2 regions of the Streptomyces sp. SDT5-1 genome follow, and region 2 is predicted to be linked to the other one. Evidence: predicted binding sites of a transcription regulator. Region 2 holds the regulator's gene; the other holds the start of a gene.
What was found. Region 2 encodes HspR, which represses chaperone genes until heat shock. Its sites were predicted from a motif close to TTGAGNNNNNNNNNCTCAA; they were not measured.
Positions count from the first base shown of each region.

Region 1 (4,413 bases), 1.4 Mb from region 2:
CTCCTTGCGCTGCTGGTCCTGGGCGGCCAGCTCGTCGGCCATGCGGTTGATGGTGACCGCGAGGTCGCCGATCTCGTCGCGCCGGCCCGCGCCGCGCACCCGGCGCGAGTAGTCGCCGTTGGAGATGAACCGGGCCACCGTGTTCATCTCGTCGAGCGGCGCCGTCAGCGAGTGCGCCACGAACTGCGTGATCAGCAGCGTGGCGATGATCGAGAACACCGTGATGAAGCGCAGCTCCGTCGCCGTGTACATCGCCACCATGAGCAGGCCCGTGGTGATGAAGACCGAGACGACGACGAGCGTGCCCAGCTTCGCCTTCACGGAGAAGGGGCGCAGACCGCCGGACGCCCACTGGGGGTTGAACGGCGGCCGGTGCGGGTTCCGGTGGTCCCCGTCGCTCACGGGTTCGGCGTCTCCAGCGCGTAGCCCACGCCGTGCACGGTGCGGATGCGCTCCGCGCCGATCTTCCGGCGCAGCGCCTTGATGTGGCTGTCGACGGTGCGGGTGCCCGAGGCGTCCGCCCAGTCCCACACCTCGGCGAGCAGCTGCTCGCGGGAGAGGACGGCGCGCGGCGTGTTCGCCAGGCACACGAGGAGGTCGAACTCGGTGGGGGTGAGGTGCACGTCCTCGCTGCGCACCCGCACGCGGCGCTGCGCGTGGTCGATCTCCAGCTCGCCGAGTCGCAGTATCCCGCTGCGCGGCGTCGTGGCGGCGAGGGCCGCCCGCTCCACGCGGCGCAGCAGCACGTGCACGCGCGCCGCGAGCTCCCGCATGGAGAACGGCTTGGTCATGTAGTCGTCGGCGCCGACACCGAGGCCGACGAGCATGTCCGTCTCGTCGTCGCGGGCCGTGAGCATCATCACCGGCACCGGGCGCTGGGCCTGCACGCGGCGGCAGACCTCCAGGCCGTCGAAGCCGGGCAGCATGATGTCGAGGATCAGCAGGTCGGGCTGCCAGGCCTCGGCCGTGTCCACCGCCGCCGGGCCGTCCTGCGCGGTTTGCACGAGGAATCCCTCGGCGCGCAGCCGGGCGGCGATGGCGTCGACGATGGTCGGATCGTCCTCGACGACCAGGACCCGTCGCTGGGCACCCTGGCTCGTCGTGGTGGTGTTGTGGGAGGTGTGTGTCTGCTCCATCGCCCCGCCCCTGAGTGCGCGCCGTCGTGACGCGCTTGACGCTTGAATGATCGGGTTTCGGACGTCAGCGTACGGGGAGTTACCGCCGGTCGGCTACGTGGGCCTCAGTGCGAGGTGCACCACGTCAGGGACGCCCCGGACAACCGGGATCTCTTCGGTGCGCACCGCCTGGAATCCGGCATTCCGCAAGGTTTCTTCGAAATTTGCTGACGGCTGTGCGGACCATACGGCGAGAACACCGCCCGGGTCGAGTCGGTCCCGGCAGGTGGCGAGCCCGGAGGGCCCGTAGAGGCTGTCGTTGTCCTCGGTGACGGTCCAGTCGGGGCCGTTGTCGATGTCGAGGCAGAGCGCGTCGTACGTGTCCGTGGTCGTCGCCAGGTGCCGTACGAGGTCGGCCTCGACGATCTCGGTGCGGGGGTCGGCGAGGGCGTCGGCGGAGAGGGTGCGGAGCGGCCCCGTGCGGTGCCAGTCGACGATGGACGGCTCGCGCTCGACGACGGTGACGCGGCCCCAGCGGGGGTTCGCGGCGGCGTGCGCGAGGGAGAAGCCGACACCGAGGCCGCCGATGAGGACGCGCGGCCGCTCGCGGTCGTCCAGGGCGTCGAGCGCCGCGTCGACGAGCCGCCGCTCGGAGCGGCCGTCGGAGGTGTCCATCAGGAACGTGCCGTTGGCGATGATCTGGAGCAGGTCGCCGTGGCGGCGCAGGACCACCTCGCCGAAGGGCCCTTCGCGGCGGTCGAGGACGACGGGTGGATCCGGGTACTGCAAGGTCGTCATGGTCGCCATTCTGGCGGACCGTCCCGCCGCCCCGCCGGGCTTTTCTGTGTCCCACGTCTCACATGGCGCGCGTCACAGACCGTGATCGCCCCGGGCTCTGCCGGTGATCGCTGACAGCGAACAGTCCGGCAGGAACATCTGGGGGCTCCCGAGCATTGAGTCGACATAGCTCAACTTGACTGCCGAAGGGGAGATCATGGCTTCGACGTCCAACCCGCTCACCCTGCCCGTGCTGCCCCTCGACGACGAGGTCGTACTGCCGGGAATGGTGGTGCCCCTGGACCTGAACGACACCGACGTACGCGCCGCGGTGGAGGCCGCCCAGGCCGCCGCCCGTACCGGACCCAGCAAGCCGAAGGTGCTGCTTGTTCCGCGGATCGACGGCACGTACGCGAACACCGGCGTGCTCGGCACCGTCGAGCAGGTCGGCCGCCTCGCCGACGGCGACCCCGGCGCGCTGATCCGCGGCGTCGGCCGCGTCCGCATCGGCGCGGGCACGACCGGTCCCGGCGCCGCCCTGTGGGTGGAGGGCCTGACCGTCGAGGAGGAGGTGCCGGACCCGCTGCCCGGCGCCGTGACCGAGCTGGTCAAGGAGTACAAGGCGCTCGCCACGAACTGGCTGAAGAAGCGCGGCGCCTGGCAGGTCGTGGACCGCGTCCAGGCCATCGACGACGTGTCCGCGCTCGCCGACAACTCCGGCTACTCGCCGTTCCTCACCACCGCCCAGAAGGTCGAGCTGCTGGAGGCCGCCGACCCGGTGGAGCGGCTCAAGCTCGCGACCCAGCACCTGCGCGACCACCTCGCCGAGCAGGACGTCGCCGAGACCATCGCCAAGGACGTCCAGGAGGGCGTCGACAAGCAGCAGCGCGAGTTCCTGCTGCGCCGCCAGCTCGACGCGGTCCGCAAGGAGCTGCGCGAGCTGAACGGCGAGAAGGACGAGGGCGAGGAGTCCGACGACTACCGCGCCCGCGTCGAGGCCGCCGACCTGCCCGAGAAGGTCCGCGAGGCCGCCCTCAAGGAGGTCGACAAGCTGGAGCGGTCCAGCGACCAGTCCCCCGAGGGCTCCTGGATCCGCACCTGGCTCGACACCGTCCTCGAACTGCCGTGGAACGAGCGGACCGAGGACGCGTACGACATCCAGGGCGCCCGCGCCGTCCTCGACGCGGAGCACGCGGGCCTGGACGACGTGAAGGAGCGCATCACCGAGTACCTGGCCGTGCGCAAGCGCCGCGCCGACCGCGGCCTCGGCGTCGTCGGCGGGCGGCGCGGGGGCGCCGTGCTCGCGCTGGTCGGCCCGCCCGGCGTCGGCAAGACCTCGCTCGGCGAGTCCGTCGCGCACGCGATGGGCCGCAAGTTCGTCCGCGTCGCGCTCGGCGGCGTCCGCGACGAGGCGGAGATCCGCGGCCACCGGCGTACGTACGTCGGTGCCCTGCCGGGCCGCGTCGTGCGCGCCATCAAGGAGGCCGGGTCGATGAACCCGGTGGTCCTGCTCGACGAGGTCGACAAGGTGGGCTCGGACTTCCGGGGCGACCCGGCGGCGGCCCTCCTCGAAGTCCTCGACCCGGCGCAGAACCACACGTTCCGCGACCACTACCTGGAGGTCGAGCTCGACCTGTCCGACGTGGTGTTCCTGGCGACGGCGAACGTCCTGGAGGCCATCCCCGAGGCCCTGCTCGACCGCATGGAGCTGGTCCGCCTCGACGGCTACACCGAGGACGAGAAGGTCGTCATCGCCCGCGACCACCTGGTCCCGCGCCAGCTGGACCGCGCGGGACTCGCGGCCGACGAGGTCACCATCGGCGACGACGCGCTGCGCAAGCTGGCCGGCGAGTACACGCGCGAGGCCGGCGTCCGCAACCTGGAGCGGTCCGTGACGCGGGTGCTCCGCAAGGTCGCGGCGCAGCACGAACTCGGCGAGCGTGAGCTGCCGTTCACCGTCGGCGAGGGCGATCTGCGCGGGCTCATCGGGCGCCCGCACCACGTGCCCGAGTCGGCGCAGGACCCGGCCGAGCGGCGCACGTCCGTGCCGGGCGTGGCGACCGGGCTCGCGGTCACCGGGGCCGGTGGCGACGTGCTCTTCGTGGAGGCGTCGCTCGCCGACCCGGAGACGGGAGCCGCGGGCCTGACCCTCACCGGGCAGCTGGGCGACGTGATGAAGGAGTCGGCGCAGATCGCGCTCTCCTTCCTCCGCTCGCACGGCGCCGAACTGGAGCTGCCCGTCGCCGACCTGAAGGAGCGCGGCGTGCACATCCACTTCCCCGCGGGCGCCGTCCCGAAGGACGGGCCGAGCGCGGGCGTCACCATGACGACCGCCCTCGCGTCCCTGCTGAGCGGGCGCCTGGTCCGTACGGACGTGGCGATGACCGGTGAGGTGTCGCTGACCGGGCGCGTGCTGCCCATCGGCGGCGTGAAGCAGAAGCTGCTCGCCGCGCACCGGGCCGGGATCACCACGGTGATCATCCCGAAGCGGAACGAGGCGGACCTGGACGACGTCCCGGCC
Region 1 covers NZ_CM125963.1:5,555,551-5,559,963, forward strand. Annotated here, with positions in the region: gene ACTWJ8_RS25745 (HAMP domain-containing sensor histidine kinase) at 1-402, opposite strand, end outside; gene ACTWJ8_RS25750 (response regulator transcription factor) at 399-1,136, opposite strand; gene ACTWJ8_RS25755 (spermidine synthase) at 1,230-1,922, opposite strand; gene lon (endopeptidase La) at 2,110-4,413, shown strand, end outside.
Region 1: a site for HspR is predicted at 2,069-2,087, ahead of lon (endopeptidase La). Genes of this name have one in related genera too.

Region 2 (4,413 bases):
CCAGGAGGCCGAGAAGTACGCGGACGAGGACCACGCCCGCCGCGAGGCCGCCGAGTCCCGCAACCAGGGCGAGCAGCTCGTCTACCAGACGGAGAAGTTCCTCAAGGACAACGAGGAGAAGGTTCCCGCCGAGGTGAAGACCGAGGTCGAGGAGGCCGTCACCGAGCTGAAGGAGAAGCTCAAGGGCGACGACTCGGCCGAGATCCGCACCGCCACCGAGAAGGTCGCCGCCGTCTCGCAGAAGCTGGGCCAGGCCATGTACGCCGACGCCCAGGCAGCGGGCGCCGAGGCCCCCGGTGCGGACGCCCCGCAGGGTGACGCCAAGGCCGACGACGACGTCGTGGACGCCGAGATCGTCGACGAGGACAAGGACCGCAAGGACGGTGCCGCGTGACGGAGGAGACCCCGGGCTTCGAGGAGAACGAGAAGCCTGACGTCCCCTCCGGCGCCACCCCCGAAGACGCCGAGCCGCAGGCCGCTCCCTCCGACAAGGAGGGGGCGGCCCCGGCCGGGGACTCAGCTTCCGCAGCTCAGGATGTAGCCCTGACCGCGCAGCTGGACCAGGTGCGCACGGCGCTCAACGAGCGCACGGCGGACCTCCAGCGCCTGCAGGCCGAGTACCAGAACTACCGGCGTCGTGTGGAGCGGGACCGCGTCACGGTCAAGGAGATCGCGGTGGCGAACCTCCTGACCGAGCTGCTTCCCGTCCTCGACGACATCGGCCGCGCCCGTGAACACGGCGAGCTCGTCGGCGGCTTCAAGTCCGTCGCGGAATCGCTGGAGACGGTCGCCGCCAAGATGGGCCTTCAGCAGTTCGGCAAGGAGGGCGAGCCCTTCGACCCGACCGTGCACGAGGCCCTGATGCACAGCTACGCGCCGGACGTCACGGAGACGACCTGCGTGGCGATCCTGCAGCCGGGCTACCGGATCGGCGAGCGCACCATCCGCCCCGCGCGGGTCGCGGTCGCGGAGCCGCAGCCGGGCGCGAAGGCCGACGAGGCAGCCGAGAGCAAGGATGCCGAGAAGGAGAACGGTGGCCCGGACGAGGGCTGACGTCACACACACGGGTAAGGAGGGACGTCGAGGCCGATGAGCACCAAGGACTTCATCGAGAAGGACTACTACAAGGTCCTCGGCGTCCCCAAGGACGCCACCGACGCCGAGATCAAGAAGGCGTACCGCAAGCTCGCCCGCGAGAACCACCCCGACGCCAACAAGGGCAACGACAAGGCGGAGGAGCGCTTCAAGGAGATCTCCGAGGCGAACGACGTCCTCGGCGACCCCAAGAAGCGCAAGGAGTACGACGAGGCGCGCGCCCTGTTCGGCAACGGCGGGTTCCGTCCGGGACCCGGCGGAGCGGGCGCGGGCGGCTCGTTCAACTTCGACCTGGGCGACCTCTTCGGAGGCGGCGCCCAGGGCGGTGGTCAGGGCGGCTTCGGCGGCGGCATAGGCGACGTGTTCGGTGGCCTGTTCAACCGGGGCGGAGCGGGCGCGGGCACGCGCACGCAGCCGCGCCGGGGCCAGGACATCGAGTCCGAGGTGACGCTCAGCTTCACCGAGGCCGTCGACGGGGCCACGGTCCCGCTGCGGATGTCGTCGCAGGCCCCCTGCAAGGCGTGCTCCGGCACCGGCGACGCGAACGGCACACCGCGCGTGTGCCCGACCTGCGTCGGCACCGGACAGGTCTCGCGGGGCGGCGGTGGCGGCTTCTCCCTCACCGACCCGTGCGTGGACTGCAAGGGCCGCGGCCTGATCGCCGAGACCCCGTGCGACACCTGCAAGGGCAGCGGGCGGGCCAAGTCCTCCCGCACCATGCAGGTCAGGATCCCGGCCGGGGTCTCCGACGGCCAGCGCATCCGCCTGCGTGGCAAGGGTGCGCCGGGCGAGCGGGGCGGCCCCGCGGGCGACCTGTACGTCGTCGTGCACGTCGACGCGCACCCCGTCTTCGGCCGCAAGGGCGACAACCTCACCGTCACCGTCCCGGTGACGTACACGGAGGCGGCGCTCGGCGGCGAGGTCAAGGTGCCCACGCTCGGCGGCCCCAGCGTCACCCTGAAGCTGCCCCCGGGCACGCCGAACGGGCGGACGATGCGGGCCCGAGGCAAGGGCGCCGTGCGCAAGGACGGCACCCGCGGGGACCTCCTCGTCACGGTCGAGGTGGCCGTCCCCACGGACCTTTCCGATGATGCCCGTACGGCCCTCGAGTCGTTCCGCAAGGCGACTGAGGACACCGACGTGCGGGCAGAACTGTTCAAGGCCGCGAAGGGAGCGTGAGTGTGATGGACGGGCAGCCGGGTCGTCGGCGCAACAACCCGTACGAACTGACCGACGAGACGCCGGTGTACGTCATCTCGGTGGCGGCACAGCTGTCCGGCCTGCACCCGCAGACCCTGCGCCAGTACGACCGCCTCGGCCTGGTCTCGCCCGACCGCACGGCCGGGCGCGGCCGGCGCTACTCGGCGCGCGACATCGAGCTGCTCCGCACGGTGCAGCACCTGTCGCAGGCCGAGGGCATCAACCTGGCGGGCATCAAGCGCATCATCGAGCTGGAGAACCAGGTCGCCGCGCTCCAGTCCCGCGTCGCGGAGCTCTCCGCGGCGGTGGAGAGCGCGGCCACCGCGATCCAGCAGCGCGAGGCCGCGGTGCACGCCTCGTACCGCCGCGACCTGGTCCCGTACCAGGAGGCGCAGCAGACGAGCGCGCTCGTGGTGTGGCGCCCGAAGCGGCCGCAGGACTGACACCGCACGCTGCCGCAGGGGCCCGGAGGTCTTCGTGACCTCCGGGCCCCTGCGCATGCCCGAGGATGGACCCATGACCGAGATCCGCACCCCACGCCTCCTGCTGCGCCGCTGGCAGCCGGACGACGACCTCGCCCCGCTCGCCGACATCCAGGCCGATCCGGCCGTGATGCGCCGCATCGGCGACGGCGCGCCGCGCTCCCTCGACGGGACCGCCGAGGACATCGAGCGCTGGGAGGACGAGTGGGACGACGAGGGCTTCGGCGTCTTCGCCGTGGAGCTCCTCGGCTCGGGCGAGCTTGCGGGCGCCGTCGGCCTGTACGTGCCGGAGGCGCCGCCGGAGGTCGCCGGGCAGGTCGCGATCCAGTGGCGGCTCGGTCGGCAGTTCTGGGGCCAGGGGTACGCCTCCGAGGCTGCGCAGGCGACGCTGGAGTTCGCGCTCCAGGACCGCGGCGTCGACCGGGTCGTCGCCGTCGCGGACGCGGGCGACGCGTCGTCGGCGAAGGTCCTCCACAAGCTGGGGATGGAGCGCCTCGACGGCGGCTCGGAGGACGACGGTCCGCGGGTGTACGCGATCGATCTGACGCAGTTCCAGGCGTGACGGGCGTGACGGGTATGGCGGGCATGACGGGTGTGACGAGCGTCAGCCTGTGAAAGTCCTGTGCACCTTGCGAAGGTGTCCGGTATTTGCTGTCTTCGGCTTCATGTGAAGAAGTAAGGGACCCGTTTTCGTTGCGGTGTGGCTTCATCTCTTGACGGCCCTTGAGCGGACGAGTTGGCTTCGAGCCACCTCGGCCGCATCGTCGCGGCCACGTCAGGGAGGTATCCGCACATGAACACGCGTATGCGTTGTGCCGCCACGGCCGGCGCCGCATCCGTCCTGCTGGTCTCGCTCTCGGCCTGCGGTGGTGTGCTGCCGGGCGACGACAGCGCGCCCAGCGCGTCCACCACCAAGGGCGACGACGTCAGGATCGGTCTGCTTCTCCCGGAGAAGGAGACCGCCCGCTACGAGAAGTTCGACCACCCGATGTTCGAGCGTCAGGTGGCGAAGCTGACGGGCGGCAAGGGCGAGCTGGTCTACGCCAACGCCAAGCAGGACGCCGCCCTCCAGCGCAAGCAGATGCAGGAGATGATCGCCGCCAAGGTCGACACGATCGTCGTGGACGCCGTGGACTCCAAGGACATCGCCTCGGCCGTGCGGAAGGCGAAGGACGCGGGCATCCACGTCATCGCGTACGACCGCCTCGCCGAGGGCCCCGTCGACGCCTACGTCGGCTTCGACAACGAGCTCGTCGGCCAGACCCAGGGCAAGGCGCTGGTCTCCGCCCTCGGCTCCAAGGCCACCAAGCGCAGCAAGATCGTCATGATCAACGGCTCGCCCGACGACCCCAACGCCGCGCAGTTCAAGCGGGCCGCCCGCGCGGAGCTGGGCAACTCCGTGACCGTCGCGAAGTCCTACGACACCGCGGGCTGGAAGCCGTCCAACGCCAAGGCCAACATGGAACAGGCCGTCAACGCGCTCGGCGTCGACAACATCGCGGGCGTGTACGTCGCCAACGACGGCATGGCCGGCGGCGTCATCGCGGCCCTCAAGGAGGTCGGCGTCACCAAGATGCCGCCGATCACCGGACAGGACGCCGAACTCGCCGCCGTGCAGCGGATCCTGACCGGCGAG
Region 2 covers NZ_CM125963.1:4,198,120-4,202,532, reverse strand. Annotated here, with positions in the region: gene dnaK (molecular chaperone DnaK) at 1-394, shown strand, start outside; gene grpE (nucleotide exchange factor GrpE) at 391-1,053, shown strand; gene dnaJ (molecular chaperone DnaJ) at 1,090-2,274, shown strand; gene ACTWJ8_RS19375 (heat shock protein transcriptional repressor HspR) at 2,280-2,738, shown strand; gene ACTWJ8_RS19370 (GNAT family N-acetyltransferase) at 2,812-3,339, shown strand; gene ACTWJ8_RS19365 (sugar ABC transporter substrate-binding protein) at 3,571-4,413, shown strand, end outside.